3 linked regions of the Hymenobacter swuensis DY53 genome follow. The protein of the gene in region 3 interacts with the protein of the main gene of each other region in a pairwise test. Links are inferred from orthologs where the notes say so. Each region holds a gene or a part of one and is shown on either strand. Other genes may lie near its edges.

Region 1 (7,038 bases), 3.5 Mb from region 3 along the record:
CATTGCCACCGCCACCTACCTGCTCACGCTGGAGCCCACGGCCTCGTTCTGGGACTGCGGCGAGTTCATTGCCTGCTCCTACAAACTGCTGGTGCCGCACCCCCCGGGCGCGCCCACCTTTCTGCTGCTGGGCCGCTTGTTTTCCCTGCTGAGCTTTGGCGACGTAACGAAGGTTTCGGTGCTGGTCAATACGCTGTCGGCTTTGAGTTCGTCATTCACGGTGCTGTTCCTGTTCTGGATCATCACCATGCTGGCCAAGAAGCTGGTGCTGAACCGCCCTGGCCTGCACGACGACCGGGGCCTGGAGCCCACCTTCGGCCAGAGCCTGCTGATTCTGGGTGCCGGCACGGTGGGGGCTCTGGCCTACGCCTTTTCCGATTCGTTCTGGTTTAACGCTGTGGAGGCCGAGGTATACGCCATGTCGTCGTTGTGTACGGCCGTGGTGGTGTGGCTGATGCTGAAGTGGGAAAACCGGGCCGACGAAGCCGATTCTGACCGGTGGCTGGTGCTCATTGCCTACGTTATCGGCCTCAGCATTGGGGTCCATTTACTGAACCTGCTGGCCATTCCGGCTCTGGGCTTTATTTACTACTACCGCCGCACCCAGAACCCCACAACAGTGGGCGGCATCATTACGCTGGTGGTGAGCAGCATCATCGTGGGCCTGATTCTGGCTGGTATTATTCCCGGTCTGCCCACGCTGGCGGGTGCCTTCGAGGTGTTCTTCATCAATACGTTCGGGCTGCCTTTCAGCTCGGGGCTGATTATCTTCCTGGTGCTGTTTGTGGGCCTGATCTGGCTGGGCTTCCGGCAGTCGTTCAAGCGCCGCAGCCGGTTGCTGAACACGGCCATGTTGAGCTTCGTGTTTATCCTAATTGGATATTCGAGCTACCTCATCGTGCCCATCCGCAGCAGCTACCACCCCACCATCAACGAAAACGACCCGGAGGATGTCCTGTCCTTCGTGAGCTATCTGAAGCGCGAACAGTACGGCGACCGGCCGCTGCTCTATGGCCCCCAGTTCAACGCCCAGCCCATTGCCCAGGAAGACGGAGCTCCGCGCTACGTACGCCAAGGCGACAAATACGTGGTAGCCGAGTACCGCCCGGTGTTGCAGTATGCCGCCGAGGACAAGATGCTGCTGCCCCGCCTCTACAGCAACGACCCGTTGCACCTGTATAATTACAAGAAGTGGGTAGATATTCAGGAGGGCGTGAAGCCCACCATGGGCCAGAACCTGGCGTTCCTGACCAAGTACCAGATGGGCCACATGTTCTGGCGCTACTTCATGTGGAACTACGTGGGTCGCGAGGGGGATATTCAGCAGTCGGGTATTCTATGGGGCAGCGGCAACGGCGCGGGCCTGCCCGAGCGGGTAGCCGACAGCCCGGCCCGCAACGCCTTTTTCGCCCTGCCGCTGCTGCTGGGCGTACTGGGTCTGTTCTTCCACATCCGTCGCGACGGCCGCAACGCCTTCATTGTAGGTTTGCTGTTCCTGTTCACGGGTCTGGCCATTGTGCTGTACCTCAACCAGCCGCCCATCGAGCCCCGCGAGCGGGACTACACCTTCGCGGGGGCTACCTTCGCCTTCGCCATCTGGATTGGCCTGGGCGTGCTGGCGTTGGCGGAGTTGTTGGAGAAAGTGGTGAAATCGGACACGGCGCGGGCCGGCGTGGTATCGGCCCTGGGCCTGGTGGTACCGGGCCTGATGGTGACGCAGGGCTGGGACGACCACAACCGCTCGGACCGCTACAACTCTATCGACTCGGCTAAGAACCTGCTCAACAGCTGCGCCCCGAACGCCATTCTGTTCACCAACGGCGACAACGACACCTTCCCGCTCTGGTACGCCCAGGAAGTGGAAGGCATCCGCACCGACGTGCGCGTGGCCGTGCTCAGCTACCTGAACACCGACTGGTACATCGACCAGATGAAGCGCCGCGCCTACAAGTCGCAGCCGCTGCCGATTTCCATGCAGAACGGCAACTACAAGCAAGGCACCAACGACTACCTGCCCTACGCCGAGAACCCCTCAGTGAAGGAAGTGAACGTGAAGGAGTTCATGCAGCTGGTGAACCAGAACAGCCCCCTGCTGCAGGTGAGCTACGGCGACGGCTCGAAGTCTTTGCTCTCCTTCCCGACCCGCAACTTCTTCCTGCCCATTGACACGGCCGCCGTGGCCAAATCGGGTATTCTGCCGGCCGACCGCCGTAAGCAACTGGTGCCGCGCATGGAGTGGCAGGTGGGCAAAAGCGCCATCGAGAAGAAGAGCCTGGTGATTCTGGACATTCTGGCCACCAACAACTGGCAGCGCCCGGTGTACTTCAGCAGCACCGTGGACTCGCGCGACTTCATGGGCCTGCAGCCGTACTTCCAGCTCGAAGGCATGGCCTACCGCATCCTGCCCGCCAAGGACCCGAATTTTGACCCCAAGGGCGGCTCCGAGGAAGGCTACATTGCCCAGAATCTGATGTACGACAACCTGATGCAGAAATTCGCGTTCCGCGGCCTTGATAATCCCAACATCTTCTACGACGAAAACAACCTGCGCTTCCCAGCCAACTACCGCGACAAATTCGCACGGCTGGCCGATGCCCTGCTGGCCTCTGGCGACAAGGTGCGCGCCAAGCAGGTAATTGACAAGTGCTTCACGGTAATGCCCGACAAAGCCGTACCCTACGATTACTACGTGCCCCAGTTTATTCCGGCCCTGATTGCTGTAGGTGAGCGGGAGCGGGCCAATGAAATCATGGATACCATGACCGGCCGCGCCGAGCGGGCTCTGGCCTACTACAGCACCCACAACCAGGCCCTGTTCGACCAAGAGTTCCAGACCTACCTGCTGGGCCTCAACAGCATCGGCCGCGCCGCCGAGGCCATCGGCGACCAGAAACGTGCCGGCCGGGCCATTACGTTGCTGCAACAGTATTATCAGCAACGCTAGTAAGCCGCACGGTTTTTGCCGACCAAGAAGCCGGCTCCGGAAACGGAGTCGGCTTCTTTCGTAAGTACGTATACTCTCCTAATCATCCTGAGTATTCCGCGCATCAAGCGGCTTCGAAGGACCTTACAACCGTAGAACGATACCCATATCAGCGGCTCGTAGCAACGTGATAAGGTCCTTCGCAGGCTCAGGATGACAGTTTATTACCAGCTGAACCCACCGCGCCCGTGAAAAACTATCTATTCCTGCTACTACTCTTGCTGCTTTCCGGCCTGAGCAGCCCGCTTTCCGCCGATCCGCGCCGCGACTTTGCCACGCAGTACCGGCCCGGCCGGCGCATTCTGGTGGATACGCGCCGGGAGGGTGACAGCATACGGGTATATCTGCGGTTTCCTGACCGCAACCTGCTCCGCCGGGGCTTTCCGCTGCACGTGGTGGGCTGGGCCGGGTACGATGCCCGCCGGCCGCTGTGGCAGGATACCGTGCGCCAGCTCCGCCGTCGGCTGCAACCCGAGGGGCCCGGGGCCCGCGTTGATTTCTGCCTGCCCATCAGCCGCCTCCGGGCCGGGTTAGTGTTGAGCCTGGCCATAGGGCCAGCCGAGGAGGCCGTGAGCGGCGACGCGGCCTGGCTGCCCCTGACAGCTGAGCACCTGAGCCGCTCGTTCATTCTCACCGATTCCCTGAGTCAGCCGCTAATGCGCCGTTACGTACACGCCCGGGAAGTATTCGGCGTGAATGCCTACGGCCCTGATCAGCGACTGACAGCCTACCGCTACCCATTGAGCTCGGTGCCGGCCGCGCCGCCCATGGCTGCCGCCGGGGCCCTGGGCCCCCAGCCCCGCCGCCTCAGTGCCCAGGATTCCGCGCAGTTCCGGGCCGATGAACTGCTCCGGCTGCCGGCTGGGCTTTACTTGTTGCGGGTGGGTGGCAGCCCAGTGCGCGCGGGCTTGCTGGTGGAGGAAAACCGCTTTCCGGAGCTAATTACGGCCGATGAGCTGATTGCCCCGCTTACCTACCTGACCACGTCCCAGGAACGCAAACAGCTGTTCGACGCCCTTGAGCCTAAAAAGGCTGTGGACCAGTTCTGGCTGAAGGTAGCGGGCAATAACCAGCCCATTGCCCGCCAGCTTATCCGCACCTACTACGGGCGGGTGGCCGAGGCCAGCCAACTTTTTTCAGCCCATAAGGCCGGCTGGCTGACCGACCGAGGCCTGCTGTATCTGGTGCTGGGGCCACCGGAAAGCGTATATCGGGCCAATGAGGAGGAACGGTGGGTGTACCGCTCCTATACTGAGCGCAGCGGCACCTTCCTCTTCCGCCCCAAACCCAGTACCTTTACCCCCGACAACTATGAACTGGTGCGCCGCCCCGAGTACGAACAACTTTGGTATGCCGCCGTGGAGCAATGGAGAAAAGGACGAACCGCCCAGCCCGGCCGCTAACTGAGCGCCGCCAATTTTTTGATTCCGAAAACCGCCCCGTGCCCAACCGCCGTCCCGCTCCCCGCGACGGGGAAGGCCGCGCCGAAGGCGGACGTTTCGAGGGAAGCCGGGCCGAAGGAGGCCGCTTAGAAGGCAACCGGCCGGAAGGCAACCGCTTCGAGGGCAGCCGTTCGGAAGGAAACCGCCCGGAAGGGAACCGCACCGATAAAAGCCAGTACCACCGCCCGCCCCAGGACCGCAGCATCGACATGATTTTCGGGCTGCGCCCTATTCTGGAGGCCCTGAACGCGGGCCGTACACTGGACAAAATTTTCCTACTGCGCGGCACCAAAAACTCCATGACCCAGGACATTACCGCCCTGGCCAAAGCCGCCGACGTGCCCGTGTCGATGGTGCCCGTGGAGAAGCTCGACAACATCACCCGCAAAAACCACCAGGGGGCCGTGGCCTTCGTGTCGCCCATCGACTACATGCCGCTGGACAGCATTCTGGCCGGGCTGTACGAGGAAGGGAAAACCCCGCTCCTGCTGGTGCTGGACCGCGTGACGGACGTGCGCAACTTCGGCTCCATTGCCCGTAACGCAGAGTGCCTGGGCGTGCACGCCATTGTGGTGCCCAGCCGCGGGGCCGCCCAAATCAATGGTGACGCGCTGAAAACCTCCGCCGGAGCCCTTAACCTGATTCCGGTGTGCCGCGAGGCTAACCTGAAGGAAACTCTCACGTTCCTGCGCGAGTCGGGCGTGCAGATTGTGGCCTGTACCGAAAAATCGGACGCCAGCCTGGAAGCCGAAGCGGTAGACCTTACCGGTCCGCTGGCTATCCTTATGGGCTCCGAGGAAGACGGCATCAGCCCCGAGTACCTGCGCCTCGCCAACCACAAGCTCCGCATCCCGATGGCCGGCCAGATTAGCTCCCTCAACGTGAGCGTGGCCAGCGGCATTATGCTCTATGAAGTGCTGCGCCAGCGCCTCGTGAAAAAGTAGGGCTGTGGAGACGAAGGCACAAGACTGGAACGGAATTGTTGCCTACTATCAACGCCATGCTGCAAATGGCATGGGTGACGAAATGTTGCTTCTAGTGCAGCATATTATTTCTTCGGGCGCTTCCTACCGTTTATTCGCTTTTACCTCAATTGCTGTTTTGAAGGTTAGCATCTACGAAATGATGCACAACAACCACGAAACCTTACACATTCACTTTGACCGCGAGAAGATAGTCTTTCAGTTCAGGTATTACGCCACAGGGAATTCATATGATCAACCTGAATTTTGTCGTCAATACTCTGCCGACTTAGGGATGGAAAAATTTGATCAATTTATCCACTGGATACGATGGTAGACTCAGAAAAAAAGCGCCTGCATGCCAGCAGGCGCTTTTTTTTGGTCTGTCACAGTAAAGGCTAATTATACCCCACGCCTTTCTTCGATCTTACGTCGGCCACAAATTCTTTCACGCGCTGTTCTTCGGTGCGCTTGCAGATGAGCAGCACGTTGTCGTATTCGGCCACGATGTAACCCTCCAGGCCCTGTACTACCACGAGGCGCTCAGAGGGCGTTTTGATGACGCACTCCTTGGTATCATAGAGCAGGGCGTTGCCGTCCACCACGTTTTCGTCGGCGTCGTGCTGGCCCATGCGGTGTAGGGAGTCCCAAGTGCCCAGGTCGCTCCACCCGAAATCGGCAGGCAGCACGTATACATTATCGGCCTTTTCCATCACTCCGTAGTCGATGCTAATGTTGCGGCACTGGCTGTAGGCGCGGGTGATGAACGTGGTTTCCTGATCCGTGCCCAGCTGATCGGCTCCCTCATCGAATACCTCTGCAATGTCGCTCAGGTAATGGTGGAAGGCCTTGATGATGGCATCAGCGCGCCATACAAACAGGCCGGAATTCCAGAGGAAGTCGCCGCTGGAGAGGAACATGCGAGCTAGCTCCAGATTAGGCTTTTCGGTAAAGGTTTTGACTTTGCGCAGCCCAGTTGGGAACGTTCCATCTTCATGGCCCGGCATCGTCTGTACGTCTTGGGGCTTCACGGCATCATCCAGAAACTGAATGTAGCCGTAGCCAGTATCGGGGCGGGAGGGCTGAATACCGAGCGTGATGAGCACATCGTGGGTGCGGGCCCCGTCCAGGGCCGTGCGGATGGCGGCGCGGAAGTTCTCCTCGTGCATCACGGCGTGGTCGGCAGGCGTCACCACAATTACGGCTTCCGGGTCGCGCTGAGCAATGCGGTAGCTGGCGTAAGCAATGCACGGCGCGGTGTTGCGCCCAATGGGTTCCCCCAGAATCTGGTTGGCAGGCAGCTCGGGCAGGTGCTGGTGCACCAGTTCCACGTAGTCGCGGTTGGTGACGACAAACACGTTTTCGGTGGGGCAGATACCCCGGAAACGGTCCACCGTCAGCTGGAGCATCGAACGGCCCAGACCCAGGACATCATGAAACTGCTTGGGATGATGCGTGCGACTAAAAGGCCAGAACCGGCTGCCAATGCCGCCAGCCATTACAACGAGGTACGTATGTTGTTCCATCGGAGCCGAACCAGAAGTTCGTTGTTGGGAGAGAAGAAAGGAATGAATAAGCCTGCCTCACTGGCAAAAAAGCCTACCACCGAGCTACCAGTCCAAACAAGGTACGGAAGTAGAATTTGCCAATG
Region 2 (6,928 bases), 140 kb from region 3 along the record:
GGAAAGAAGGTTTGCTTCAGAGTGTCATGCCCAACGAAGAGAGGAATCCGCGAGTATTTAAAAAGTAGTAACCCAGATTCCTCACTTCGTTCGGGATGACACCTAGCCGATTTTGCGGGCGGTGTTGATGACGTTCACGCTGTTGAAGCGGGTGGTGCTGGACCCGTGGCTCACGGCCGACACCTGGCTGGGCTGGCCCTTACCGTCGAAGAAGGAGCCGAACAGGCGGTAGTCCGACTGGTCGCAGACGGCGGCGCAGCTGTTCCAGAACTCTACCGTGTTGGTCTGGTAAGCTACGTCCTCGATCATGCCGGCAATTTTGCCTTTCTCGATGGCGTAGAACACCGTGCCGCCGAACTGGGAGTTATAGCGCTGCTGGTCGATGCTGAACGAGCCCCGGCCGGCAATGTAAATGCCCTTGTCCACCTTGCTGATCATGTCGTCCACGCTCATCTTCTCCTTGCCGGGCTGCAAGCTGATGTTGGCCATGCGCTGGAACTGCACATCCTGCCACGACTGCGAGTAGCAGCAGCCATCCGACTTATTCTGGCCCACGATGTGCGCCTGGTCGCGGATTTTCTGGTAATCCACCAGCTTGCCGTCCTTGATGATGTCCCACTGGCCGGTCTGCACGCCTTCATCGTCGTAGCCCACCGCGCCCAAAGAGCCGGGCTGCGTTTTGTCGGCGATGATGTTGACGTTTTTGGAGCCGTAAGGCAGGTTTTTGGCCTTCCACTCCAGCGTGGCGAAGCTGGTGCCGGCGTAGTTGGCCTCATAGCCCAGCACGCGGTCCAGTTCGGTAGCGTGGCCGATGCTTTCGTGGATGGTCAGGCCGAGGTGGTTGGGGTCGAGTACCAAATCATACTTGCCGGGCACCACGCTCTTGGCCGTGAGCTTCTCCTTGGCTTGCTTGGCGGCCAGGGTGGCGTCCTCCAGCATGTCGTAGCTGTACTTGTAACCTACTAGGCCAGTGCCGGCGGGGCCGGCAATCTTGTCCTGCGCCTTGGGCTGCATGTACTCATAGCCGAGGCCCATGGGCGAGCTGAGCGCCTCCCGGGTGCGGAACTTGCCGGAGGCCCGGTCAATGGCCGTCACGGAGAAGTTCGGCCAGATGCGGTGAATGTCCTGGTCGATGTAGGAGCCGTCGGTGCTGGCAAAGTACTTCTGCTCGTTGATCTGGAACAGGGCCGAATTCACGAACGTAGCGCCGTTTTCCAGGGCCTTGGCGTTGGCGGCCAGCAGCAGGTCCACCTTGTCTTTCACCGGCACCTCGAAGGCGTTGACCTGAATGGGCGTTTTCCAGGAAACCTCGCCATGTCCCTTCTGCGGAGCCAGCTTCACGGGTTCCTTCTGCACCTTGGCGTTAGCCTTGGCAATCTGCACGGCTAGCTGGGCCGCTTTGGCCATGCCGGCCTCCGTTACCTGGTTGGTGGAGGCGAAGCCCCAGGTGCCGTTGGCAATTACCCGAATGCCGGCCCCGAAACTCTCGCCGCTGGCAATGTTCTGCACCTGCTTTTCGCGGGTGAACACGCTCTGGTTGAGGTAGCGTCCGATGCGCACATCCACGTACGTGGCTCCCGCCGATTTGGCGGCGTTGAGGGCCGCGTCGGCCAGGCGTTTTTTCACGGCCACATCCAGGCCGGGTTCCAGCAGGCGGGCGGGGTCAACTAGCGTCCCGCCGAAGCCGGGTACCGAGGGCAGCCACAGGGCCCCGGCCGCCAGACCGGTCAGGCCTACAAAGTCGCGTCGTTTCAAAAGAGTACAGGTTTGGGTGAATAGAGAAAGGAAAGTGCAGGAAGTTTAGGCAGAAGACCCGCCAATTGCAACCTACGGACAAAAAACCCGTAGCCGGGCTGCATTGCTACAGGTGTAAGCTGGTAATTATTGCAAAATTCGCAATGTGCAAGGTCAGCCGAACGACATGCAGAGGCGTTCTTCCCCAACAGCGTAAGCGCGCTACTGCACCAGTGCCAGCAGATCGGCCGCAATCTGTTCCCAGTGCTGAGCCAGATTAAGGGTGACGATGCGCACGGGGTGGCCGCCGAGGGTGTAGCGCACATCCAGGGAGTGAGTGGCGGCCGGGTACAGCAGAATGCCTTCCAGCTGCTGACCGGGCAAAATCGGTTGATTCTGGAGGTAGGCGTAGAGCTGGTAGAGGTGCGGAGCCAGCAGCTTTTGCTGGTCGTAGCGCAGGCGCAGGGCCGCCGCGTAGTACTTGGTATCGAGGATGATTTTGCGCGCCGGGTTTTCCAGGGTAGTATCGGTAATCATGGCGGGCAGCAGCTCCAGGTCAGCGTCCGTTGCGGCGGCGGCCTGCCACTGAATGGTTTCGCTCAGCACCCGAAACTGCCGCTGCTCCAGCCGGTAGAAGTTGCGCACGAACTGCTCGAACAGCTGGGCCATCAGCCGCTCGTCGCGGCGAAAGTCGCGGAAGCGGCCGGTGCCCTCAGTCTCCGGCGTAGGCAGAGCACTTAGATGGATTAACTCGCACACATTCAGCAGAAAGTCACCCAGCCCGCCTGGCCGCTGCCGGCGCACCAGGCGCAGAGTAGTGGCGGAAAGGGCCAACGGTTCCACGGCCGCCGCCCACCGCCGCACCACCGCCCGCAACTCCTGACGCAACGTGGCCGACAGGCTCCGTGCCCGGCTTAGCTGCTGTAACGTGCCCAACAGTAAACCTCCCAGCGGGGTATTCGTGTCCAACTCATCAAAAGTGCATACGGCCCGACCCCGGCGTAGCAGGTCGCGGCTCAGGGTGGGGCTGAGCAGCACCCGACCTCGCAGTTCCGGCAGCTCGGCGGTTTGCTCCGTGTATGTTACAGGTAGTCCCTGGCGCAGTAAGCGGCGGGTGCCGGTGAGCAATACGTAGCTCAGCAATTCCAGCGGCCGGTGGAATGCCTTCCCACTGATGGCCCGCAACTCCTCCTGTTCCGGCAGCCGGTTCCAGGCGTAGCATAGCAGATAGTAGAGGTTCTGAATGGGAATCATGGTGGGCCGCAGCTATTCACGCCAGGAGCTTTTTCTTGTGCTGCGCGGCTTTGGCAGGCTGATCGAGCCAGTAGTCATCCAGTAGAGGCGCAATTTCTTGTTCCAGAATCAGCCGCAGCCAGCCGGCCGCCTCGGCGGGGCTAGTGGGAGGCTGGCAGAAGTAGCTGTGGCCAATGCAGAAATCGGGGCCCAGCTCGGGGTCATCGGCAATGGTTTGGTTGAGAGCGGTGAGGCGGGTGGTAAGCTGGTCGATGACGGCTGCTGGCACGCCCCGTGCCGCCAGAAACTCCCGCAGCGGGTCGCCAAACTCAGGCTGCAGGCGCACAAAGGCAAAGCGGCGGCGTAGGGCGTAATCCAGTGGGGCCAGGCTCCGGTCGGCCAAGTTCATGGTCCCGATGACGTACACGTTTGCGGGCACGAAAAAGGGCGGGCTACCAGCGGGAGAGTAGGGCAGCCGTACAGCGTGGGCCGGGCCGCGTTTATCAGCCTCCAGCAGCAGTAGCAATTCTCCAAAAATACGGGCGACGTGGCCCCGGTTCAGCTCATCAATCAGCAAGAAATACGGCCGTTCCGGGTCCTGGGCCGCGCGGTGGCAAAAGTCGGCCAGAATTCCGTTCTGCAGCCGAAACTGCCCGTGCGCATCCGGCCGGAAACCCTGCACGAAATCCTCGTAGCTGTAGCTGGGGTGAAACTGTACCAGCTCTATGCGAGCCGCGTCGGTAGCACCCAGCGCCAGCCAGGCCAGTCGCCGCGCCAGAAACGTTTTGCCGGTGCCAGGCGGCCCCTGCAGAATCAGGTTGCGGCGGCGGCGCAGGGCCGCCTGAGCCGCCTGCAGCTCCGCTTCGGGTATAAACAGCTCAGCTAGTGCCATTTCCCGGGTGTAAGTCGTGACAGTGGCGTGCTCGTACGCTGGTTGCGGCTCGTGCACCTCCGTGGCTTCCGGAGCTTTCCTTTCTTTGGTCGGGCGCACCACTTCCCGGGTCGCGCCGGTGTACAGTTCCTGCATCCGCTCCTGGGCCGCTACGTCGCCATCTAGCAGGGGCGAGTTCTCCAGCGTAGGGCGCTTCGTAGCAATGGTGAAGCTGAGGTTTTCCAGAATGCGGTTGGTAGGTGCGCCGGCCGGTAAGGGCCACCGCGCCTCCGGTTGCCCCAACGCCAGCCGATACGCCAACTGGGCCACGGCGCGTGGGGCATACCGCTTGCTGCGGTACACCAAATCGTACACCGTGCTCAGGGGCATGCGCGGACCCTCCCGGTCCATGTGGCGGAGGGCCTGCAATACCTGTTCGCGGGTGAGGTGAGTAGGGTCGAAGGGAGAAGTGGGCATCCGGTTCTAAAGTACGGGCAAAACAGTATTGAAACCGCCTGAGCGGGTGGCCCGGATACAAAAAGCCCGGTCAACAGGGAGCTGACCGGGCTTCGTGGCTGGTAGAATTAGCCTTTCTGGGTGGTTTTCTTCTTGCCGTCCGGCTTGTCTTTCACGGTTTCTTCGTTCTTCTTTTCGTCCCGCTTGGTTTCGGGGTCCGTATGCTTGGGCGTGGTGGTCGGCTGAGCCATAATTTCTAGGTAAGGATGGATGGTGCCCAGGTGTACGCGCCGCAGGGAAGCAGGGTTGGTCAGATGCTGCCTGCGCCACCCGGTGCTTACTGCCCCCGCACCTCCACCGTGCGCTGAATGCCGAGTTTTTTCATGCGGGCTTCCAGGGTTTTAGGGTTGATGCCGAGCAGCTGAGCCGCGCCGTTCGGGCCGCTGACCCGGCCGCCGGTGCGGTACAGGGCCGTCAGGATATGGTCCCGTTCCTGGTCCTTCAGGGTTTTGAGCGGACCACCCGTTTCCGCAGTGGCGGGTGCCGTCTGCGCCGCGGCAGCAAAGCCCTGAAACTCCAGAAATGGCCCCTGACTCACAATTACGGCCTGTTCCACCACATGCTCCAGTTCCCGGACGTTGCCGGGCCAGCCGTACTGTTGCAGAGCCCGTAGGTCCCGCTCCCGCAGGCCGCGCACGGGCTTGCCCATCTGCTTGGTGAAGCGTTCCAGAAAATGCCGCATCAGGGCCTCCACATCCTCGGGCCGCTCGCGCAGGGCGGGCAGCCGGATCGGGAATACGTTGAGGCGGTAGTACAAATCGGCCCGGAAGCGGCCGGCGGCCACTTCTTCCTCCAGCACCCGGTTGGTGGCCGTTATGACCCGCACATCGGTCTGGATTACCCGCCGGCCCCCGATGCGCTCAAACTCCTTTTCCTGCAATACGCGCAGCAGCTTGGCCTGCAGATCCAGCGGCAGCTCACCCACTTCATCCAGAAAAATCGTGCCTCCATCGGCCAGCTCAAACTTGCCGATGCGCCGGTCGTGCGCGCCCGTGAAGGCCCCTTTTTCGTGCCCGAACAGCTCACTTTCAATAAGCTGGGCGGGCAGGGCAGCACAGTTGAGCTTGATGAGGGCCCTCTCGCGCCGGGGCGACAGGTTGTGCAGGGCCCGGGCCACCAGCTCTTTGCCGGTGCCGGTCTCGCCGGTGATGAGCACGGTGGTATCGGTGGGGGCTACCTGAGACAGGCGGGTATACACCTGCTGCATCCGGGCGCTGCCGCCCACAAAATCGTCGAGACGGGAAGCGGCCGTGGTGTTGATTTCGTCGATGAGGTAGGTTCGTTCCCGTTCCAGCTGGGTCCGGAGCGCCTCAATCTGCTCGAAGGCCAGCACGTTCTGGATGGCCAGCCGGACCTGGGGCACCAGGGTCTGAATCAGCTCCAGGTTTTCCTCCGTGAAGGCGAAAGGCTGCCGACTGGCCAGAATTAGGGCCACAACAGGTTCTTCGCCGGTTTTCAGCGGGGTACACAACAACGACTGCGTGCCGCGTTCCTCCCGGATAAAGCGTAGCAGCTCATAGCGTCGGGCCAGCTCTTCAAAATCGGAGCCCACGTATACGCCGGGGGCCGCAAACAGCTCGAGCACGGTCTCTTGGGCAGCGGCCCATTGCGGAAGCTCGTCGTGGCGACTGGCATCAAGCGGGGCGAAGCTGCCGTCGGGCTGCCGGTTGAACTCGGCCAGGGCCCGCACCGGCGAGTTGGATTTGCGCACCCGTACGCCAAAATAGTCGCAGGGCACTACCTGGCTGATTTCGGTGGCAATGGTGCGAAATAACTCTCCGCGCTCCTTAATGCTGAGCAGTGCATTGTTAAGCGCCAATTGCATGGATTTTTCCTGCTCCCGCCGGGCAATATCCTCGAAGGCCATGGTGTTGGTCACGGCCACGGCTACCAGGCTCCCGATTTTCTCCAGCAGATCAATGTCATTGGGCGAAAACGTAGGTTGTCGGCGGGCTACTAATGACAACAGCCCGATGAGCCGCCCGCCCGTCCGCAAGGGCACTACCACAAAATACCGCATCCCCCGCTCCAGCAGCGCACAGAAGGGCAGGTACTGCGGATACGTGGTCAGCAGCTCCTCCAAGTCATACTGGAAGAGGTGCGGCTGGCGTACGAACTGTTCAATAGGCGTGCCTTCAATGGGCATGCGGCCCAGTGGCTTGCTGCCGGCTTGGCTGGGTAATAGCACTTCCCCCAGATAGTCGCGCAGGAATATCCGGCGGTACTGGTGCTCGGCATCGAGGGTGAGGATGGTAATGGCATCAAACGGAAAAATCAACCGCAGCTTTTCCGTTACGCTCCGGAAGAGGTCCTCCTTGTTGCGGGTGGTGGCAATGGCCTCATTGAGATAAAGCAGCAGAGAATCGTCTTGGTCAGGCATGGCGGCGGCAGGTGATCTGCGGTAACTATTCCTTAAATATCAGGAATATAAATCAGCATTTCCTGATATTTGAGGATTTAAGGATAGTATATATAAATTCATATAATTGACCCAGGAAAAATATTTTCTTCATTTCCAGTTAATAAGGAGTGTTTTTTTCTATCATTAAAATGATTTTAACGTGTTGGCACGAG
Region 3 (6,886 bases):
CAGGATACAGCCGGCCCCGCTCCCGACGAGCCGCACCGCCACGATTTTGCGCTGGCCTGCCAGCAGCTACGAGCGGCCGGTATTGCGCTTCAGGAGGAAAACGGGGCCTGGGAACAATACCTAGAGCTACGGAGCCGCTACGCCGGGGCCGTTGCATATCTGGCCCGGCTCGTTATGGCCCCGGAAATCAAACCGATTTAGTCCTTACTGCTGGTCTTCGTCAGGCAGGATGTGGACGTCCTGCACCAGCACCATCTTCTCTATTTCCCGGCCCCGGGGTGTATTGGCCAAGCCGCCGAGGGCCGTTTCCTTGTACCGGGTTTCCATGGACTGGCCAACTTCGCCCAGGGCCGCCACGCACTGATCCACGGGAATCACCGGGTCGACGCCGGCAATGGCAATCTGGGCGGAGCTGAAGGCAATGGCCGAGGCCGAGGCGTTGCGTACCACGCAGGGCACTTCCACCAGGCCCGCCACCGGGTCGCAGACGAGGCCCAGCATGCACTGAATGGTAATGGCCACGGCAGCAAACGTTTCTTCTACCGAGCCGCCCAGGCAATACACAATGGCTCCCGCGCCCATAGCCGCCGCCGAGCCGGTTTCAGCCTGACAGCCGCCCACGGCGCCGGCGAGAGAGGCGTTCTGCTCGATGATGAGGGCCACGCCGGCTGCCACCAGCAGGCCTTCCAGAATGGCGCGGTCTTCCAGCTTATGAATATCCTGGAGCGTTACGAGCACGCCCGGTAGAATGCCCGAGGCCCCGGCCGTGGGCGCGGCCACCACCCGGCCCATGCACGAATTCACTTCCTTCGCGCCCAGGGCCCGCGTAATCAGGTTTTTGAACTCGGGGGAAAGCACGGTTACCGGCGAGGCGGCAATTTTCTTGGCCCCATTGTTTACCATACCTGAGCGGGACGTCATGTCCTGGGTGAGGCCGGTATGCACGGCGTCGCGCATCACATCGTAGGCGCGTTGCAGCCCCGTCCAGATTTGTTCTTCAGTGCGGCCTTTCTGCTCGATTTCGTAGGCCAGCACGGGTTGGTAAAGCGGCTCGCCGGTGGCGGCGCAATGCGCGCCCCAGGAAGCAAAATCGGTGAAGAGCAAAGACATGGGTGGGAGGAAAAGTGGGGTGGGCGGCAGAACAACTAAAAACGGACTGAATTTCTACGGCGAAGCTCGTATTTTGGCAAGTAGCAAACCTGTTGGCTCTGGTATTCTACTTGCTGATTTTGTATCTGTGTCTTTAATGAAAAATCATTTTGTCGCCTCCTCTTTGGTAGGCGCTGTACTCTCTGGCCTCACTGCCTGCCACTTCAATTCCTCCCGTCTGAATAACGAACAGGATAAAATGGTAGCCGAAAAGTTGATGGATGGTTACTTTTCTAATCAGAAGGTCAGCCAAATTACCCCCAATCTACAGCTGTTTTCGGCCCGTTTTTGGCAAGCTGCTTCGCGGGATGAGGTAATGCAGCTTTTCAAAAAGCGCGACGAAGTATTAGGGCAGTTGCAAAGTACTTCTCTAGAAAACTGGACAACCAAAGTTACCAGTGGCACTAATCCATCGGGCGAGTATCAGTTGCAGTACAAAAATAAGTACACCAAAGGCGAGGCTGCAGAAACTTTCAGACTGGAGCGCGAGGCAAATGACTCCCTAAAAATTGTGCACTACAACATTAACTCGAAAGAGTTTTTCCGTTAATATTTAGAGAAAGACAAAAGCGGGCCGCAGATATAACATCTGCGGCCCGCTTTTTCGTGCTGATAGAGTATGCTTTCTACGCCTTCTGCGTCTCACTCACCAACTTCACGCTGGCCGAGTTGATGCACAGACGCAAGCCGCCGGGGGGCGGGCCATCGGGGAAGACGTGGCCCTGATGGGCGTCGCAGACGTTGCAGAGCACTTCCACGCGGGTCATACCGTAGCTGGTATCCTTCTTGTAGCGAATGGCGCTTTCGTCGACGGGTTGGGTGAAGCTGGGCCAGCCGGTGCCGCTTTCAAACTTGGTGCGGGAGTCGTAGAGCGGGGTGCCGCAGCACACACAGGCGTAGAGGCCGGCCTCGTGGGCCTCGCAGTATTCGCCGGTGAAGGCCCGCTCGGTGCCGTGCTCCCGCGTAACGTGGTACTGCTCGGGTGTGAGCTGGGCGCGCCACTCGGCATCGGTTTTTTCTACGCGCTTATCGGGGGCCGGGCTGCCGTGGTTGGCCAGCCGGATTACGTCGTTCCAGGTTTGCATGGGTTGGGAAGATAAGGTCAGCAAAGTAACTGCTGTGCAAACGCAGAGGCGGGCGGGAAGTTTTCTCACACTACCGGTGTGTTTCAAAGTTCTTCCAGCGTATTTCCCTGCACCGACCACCGCCGCCATTCCTGCCGGGCAAACCGCAGAAAGGCGGGTGGGGCCTTCCGAAAATCCTTCTCGTTTTCGTAGCGCCCGCCAAACAACTCGTAATGTACTTCCAGCCGGGCCGCGCTGATGGTATCCAGACAACAGGCATTGGCGGGACGGCGCTCGGAAGCTGGAATCGAGTCGTACTGCACTACCGTATAGCCGCGCAATGCGTACTTGGCCGCGCCTTCGTGCATAATGAGCTTCAGGGTAGCCGGGCTTACGTCGCTGGTGCAAGTAAGCGAGTACAGCAGCGTCGTTTCGGTTAGTCCGTCGTCATCCAGGTCGGTTACAGCCGTGGCCCCAGGCACCGGCCCCAGTCCCAGATCAAACGGACAGCCAGCCACCCCATCTTGTAGGTGCCATAGCTCCTGCCACTGGCCAGCCCGCTGTACATACTGGCGGGCATACATATCCACCGACTGTGCTTCTTCCGGCCCATCGGGCTGGGGCGGGTCGTCGCGGACAGGACTGCGCGTAAGTACCAGCAGATTCAGTCCATTCTTATCCCTCCATTGCTTTAGTTCCAATACCCGGCCCGGTTGGCGTGGCACTCCGGCCGGCAGCTGATTGAGCGGCAGGTTTTGCACGCGGACTACGTTGTCAGCATCAACAGGAACAACGGCCGCAGGCGCTGCGGGACTTGCCACCGTGGTTTCAGGGGAGGAGCGTTGTTCGGAACAGGCAACCGCGAGGGACAGGGCCGCCAGCCAGAGAATGAAGCGCATCACGTATCGGAGTAAGTAGGTTTCAAGTATAGGCAGAATATGAAACTCCTCTCCCCCGCCCAGACCCGCGCCCTCGATCAGGCCACCAGCAAAGCGCAAGGCATTACCTCCCTGGAGCTGATGGAGCGCGCCGCCACAACGTTGCTCGACTGGCTGCTGACGACGCTGCAGCCCACCTACACCACCCCGATTCACCTATTCTGCGGCCCCGGTAACAACGGCGGCGACGGGCTGGCCCTAGCCCGCCTACTACACGAAGCCGGCTACGTGGCACACGTCTGGCTGCTGCCCGCCGAGCGGTATTCCGCCGATTTTACCGCCAACCGCCACCAGCTACCCGACGGCATCAGTTGTCAGGAGTTGGATACCGCCCGCCTTCCGGACCTCCCAGCCGGCGCGGTGGTAGTGGATGCGTTGTTTGGCGCGGGGCTGAACCGGCCGCTTACCGGCCTGGCGGCGGCCGTGGTGGCGTACCTGAACGCCGCCGCTGCCTTCACAGTAGCCGTGGATATTCCGTCGGGGTTGTTTGCCGATGCGGCCCAAGAGCCCGACAGCGCGGTAGTACAGGCGCAGTATACCGTCAGCTTCGAGCTACCCAAGCTGGCGTTCCTGTTGCCACAGAATGCTGGTTTCGTGGGCGAATGGCACATTTTGCCAATCGGGTTGGAGCCCGTGGTTATCCACAAAACAGCGGTGGATAACTACTATGTGGACGCGGCTTTCCTACAGGGACGCCTGCCGGCGCGCCCGAAGTTCAGCCACAAAGGCACTTTCGGGCACGCGCTGCTGCTGGCGGGTAGCCGGGGCAAGGTGGGCGCGGCGGTGCTGGCGGCCTCGGCCTGCCTGCGCGGGGGCGTGGGTTTGCTGACGGTGCGGGTGCCGGAAGTGGGCTATTTCATCCTGCAAACCACCGTGCCCGAAGCCATGTGCCTCACCGACCCCGCCCCAGACTTCCTCACCGAGCTACCCGACTTGCAGCCCTACGCCGCCGTGGGCATGGGGCCGGGGCTGGGCCAGGCGGAGGCCAGCCGGGAGGTACTGCGCCAGTTGCTGCATAAGGCTAAGGTGCCGCTGGTGCTCGACGCCGACGCCCTGAACCTGCTGGGAGCCAACCGTGACCTGCTGGACCTGCTGCCCCCCGATACCCTACTGACGCCGCACCCCAAGGAGTTCGAGCGGCTAACCGGAGAGCCTGCCCGCGACGATTACCACCGCCTGGAGCAGCTCCGAGCCTTCACCCGCCAACGCCGCTGCTACTGCGTGCTGAAAGGAGCCTACACCGTCCTGGCCACACCCGATGGCATCATCTATTTCAACAGCACTGGCAACCCCGGCATGGCCACCGGCGGCAGCGGCGACGTGCTCACCGGCCTGCTACTGGCCCTGCGCGCCGATAAACGCCTCTCTCCCCTCAATGCGGCCCTGCTGGGCCTCTACGCCCACGGCCGCGCCGGCGACCTGGCTGCCCGGGAAACCGGCGAAGCGGGCCTCGTGGCCGGCGACCTGGTGCGCTTTATCGGGCCAGCCTTGCAGGAATTAATGGCCTCACCGCACCGGCTTTGAAACGGAATACGGCGCGGCTTTCAGGGTGGCTCCCCGCCGCAGGTTGGGCTCGGGGGCCATATCGAAGTTCAGCGTGGCGCCCTGTTGCAGAGTTTCATGGTTGAGCCAGTTCTGGTTGTACTCCTGGCCGTTCAGCGTGAGGGTGTTGATGTAGCGGTTGGCCGCACTGTTGTTGGGCGCGTTCAGCACTACCTGTTTGCCGTTTTCCAGCGTCATGGTCACCTTGGGAAAGAGCGGGGCGCCCAGCACGTACTGGTCGGTAGCGGGGCACACCGGATAGAAACCCAAGGCCGAAAACACGTACCAGGCAGAGGTCTGGCCGTTGTCCTCGTCGCCGCAGTAGCCGTCGGGGGTGGGCTGGTAGAGGCGGTTGAGGGTTTCGCGCACCCAATATTGTGTCTTCCAGGGCTGCCCGACGTAGTTGTAGAGGTAGGTCATGTGCTGGATGGGCTGGTTGCCGTGGGCGTAATTGCCCATGCCCGCAATCTGCATTTCCCGGATTTCGTGGATAACCGAGCCGTAGTAAGAGGCATCAAACACCGGGGCCAGGGTAAACACGGTATCCAGCGCCGCCACGAACGGCCGTGGGCCGCCCATCAGGTTCATCAGCCCCTGCACGTCATGAAACACCGACCAGGTGTAGTGCCAGCTGTTGCCCTCCGTGAAGGCATCACCCCATTTGAAGGGGTTGAAGGGCGTCTGGTACGTGCCGTTCTGGTTTTTGCCCCGCATCAGGCCGGTTTGCTTATCGAAAAGGTTGCGGTAGTTCTGGCTGCGCTTTTCGTAGAGCTGCACTTCCTTTTTGGGGCGGCCCAGGGCTTTACCCAGCTGAGCAATGGCGAAGTCGTCATAGGCGTATTCCAGGGTGCGGGCCGCGCTTTCGTTGATTTTCACATCGTAGGGTACGTAGCCGAGCTTGGTGTAGAAGCCCGCGCCGGCCCGGCCCACGGCTTCCAGCGGCCCCTGGTTATTGGCCCCCTTCAATGCGGCTTCATACAGCGTGTTAATGTCGTAGCCGCGCACACCTTTCAGGTAGGCATCGGCCACAATGGAGGCCGAATTGTTGCCCACCATAATGTCGCGGTAGCCCGGGCTGGCCCACTCCGGCAGCCAGCCGCCTTCCTTGTAGGTATTCACCAGCCCCTGCTGAATCTGGCTGTTGACGCCGGGGTACAACAGATTCAGGAACGGAAACAAAGCCCGAAACGTGTCCCAGAAGCCGGTATCGGTGTAGAGGTAGCCGGGCAGCACCTGCCCGTTATAGGGCGAGTAGTGTACGGGCTGGCCGGCGGCATCTAGCTCGTAGAACTTGCGCGGAAACAGCAGGCTGCGGTACAGACAGGAGTAAAACGTGCGTTGCTGCGCCTCCGAGCCACCTTCTACCTTGATGCGGCCCAACTGCTGGGTCCAGGCGGCCCGGCCTTTCTGCTTCACCGTTTCAAAGTCAGCGGCCCCGATTTCCTGTTCCAGGTTGCGCAGGGCCTGCTCCGGGCTGATGAAGGACGACGCCACCCGCACCTGCACCTGCTCACCCTTATGGGTTTTGAAGCCCACCACCGCGCCCGTGTGGTTGGCCGTAGCTTCCAGCAGCTTGCCATCCAGCACCTTATCCTGGTAGATGGTGGTGGTGCTGAACGCGTGGTCGAACTCCAGAACGAAGTAGTTTTTGAAATTGGCCGGCACGCCGCCGCTGTTACGGGTGGTGTACCCGACGATGCGGCGCTGCTCCGGCAAAATCCGGACGTGGGAGCCTTTATCGAGGGCATCGAGCACCACGTAGGCACTATCGGTGCGCGGGAAGGTAAAGCGGAAGCGTGCCGCCCGCTCGGTGGGCGTCAGCTCGGCGGTTACGTCGTGGTCGGCCAGGTACACCTTGTAGTAATGCGGCTGGGCCACCTCCGCTTTGTGCGAAAACCAGCTGGCCCGCTCCTCTTCCTCGAAGCGCAGCTTGCCGGTGATGGGCATGAGGGCAAACTGTCCGTAGTCGTTCATCCAGGGCGAAGGCTGGTGCGTCTGCTTGAAGCCTTTGAGCTTGTCGGCGGAGTACTGGTAGGCCCAGCCGCTACCCATTTTGCCGGTCTGGGGTAGCCAGAAGTTCATGCCCCAAGGCAGCGCAATGGCCGGGTAGGTGTTGCCATTGGAAAGGCTCGGCTTGGAATCGGTACCCATCAGCGGGTTCACCAGGTCCACGGGTTCCTGGGTTTGGCTGCG

Evidence for each region.
Region 1: the proteins of HSW_RS02880 (region 3) and rlmB interact in binary tests that used the Escherichia coli proteins (3 or more experiments, as listed by UniProt). The link is inferred for Hymenobacter swuensis DY53 from one-to-one orthologs.
Region 2: the proteins of HSW_RS02880 (region 3) and HSW_RS24030 interact in binary tests that used the Escherichia coli proteins (3 or more experiments, as listed by UniProt). The link is inferred for Hymenobacter swuensis DY53 from one-to-one orthologs.

Annotation. Positions count from the first base shown.
Region 1 is NZ_CP007145.1:3,851,127-3,858,164, forward strand. What follows is about bases 3,406-6,396. They hold rlmB (23S rRNA (guanosine(2251)-2'-O)-methyltransferase RlmB), read left to right. Parts: upstream 3,406-4,424; coding sequence 4,425-5,369; downstream 5,370-6,396. Other genes in these bases: HSW_RS23075 (GWxTD domain-containing protein), read left to right, coding at 3,406-4,386; HSW_RS24600 (hypothetical protein), read left to right, coding at 5,374-5,724; HSW_RS17885 (mannose-1-phosphate guanylyltransferase), read right to left, coding at 5,786-6,396. In the rest of the region: HSW_RS17865 (glycosyltransferase family 117 protein), read left to right, coding at 1-2,944; more of HSW_RS23075, read left to right, coding at 3,172-3,405; more of HSW_RS17885, read right to left, coding at 6,397-6,913. UniProt on the Escherichia coli protein: Specifically methylates the ribose of guanosine 2251 in 23S rRNA.
Region 2 is NZ_CP007145.1:182,352-189,279, forward strand. What follows is about bases 2,161-5,041. They hold HSW_RS24030 (AAA family ATPase), read right to left. Parts: upstream 4,316-5,041; coding sequence 3,005-4,315; downstream 2,161-3,004. Other genes in these bases: HSW_RS02300 (5-methylcytosine restriction system specificity protein McrC), read right to left, coding at 2,161-2,988; HSW_RS24920 (hypothetical protein), read right to left, coding at 4,423-4,545; HSW_RS02310 (sigma 54-interacting transcriptional regulator), read right to left, coding at 4,632-5,041. In the rest of the region: HSW_RS02295 (TldD/PmbA family protein), read right to left, coding at 103-1,755; more of HSW_RS02300, read right to left, coding at 1,957-2,160; more of HSW_RS02310, read right to left, coding at 5,042-6,734. UniProt on the Escherichia coli protein: Recognizes N4- and C5-methylcytosine (and 5-hydroxy-methylcytosines) produced by a broad range of DNA methylases and appears to act against 5-methylcytosine preceded by a purine residue. Binds to DNA containing methylated cytosines; also binds to GTP.
Region 3 is NZ_CP007145.1:323,222-330,107, reverse strand. What follows is about bases 2,575-5,413. They hold HSW_RS02880 (bifunctional ADP-dependent NAD(P)H-hydrate dehydratase/NAD(P)H-hydrate epimerase), read left to right. Parts: upstream 2,575-3,151; coding sequence 3,152-4,675; downstream 4,676-5,413. Other genes in these bases: HSW_RS02875 (GH92 family glycosyl hydrolase), read right to left, coding at 4,658-5,413; HSW_RS02885 (M949_RS01915 family surface polysaccharide biosynthesis protein), read right to left, coding at 2,575-3,112. Outside these bases: HSW_RS02905 (hypothetical protein), read left to right, coding at 1-201; sdaAA (L-serine ammonia-lyase, iron-sulfur-dependent, subunit alpha), read right to left, coding at 205-1,110; HSW_RS02895 (hypothetical protein), read left to right, coding at 1,094-1,699; peptide-methionine (R)-S-oxide reductase MsrB, read right to left, coding at 1,776-2,234; more of HSW_RS02885, read right to left, coding at 2,318-2,574; more of HSW_RS02875, read right to left, coding at 5,414-6,886. UniProt on the Escherichia coli protein: Bifunctional enzyme that catalyzes the epimerization of the S- and R-forms of NAD(P)HX and the dehydration of the S-form of NAD(P)HX at the expense of ADP, which is converted to AMP.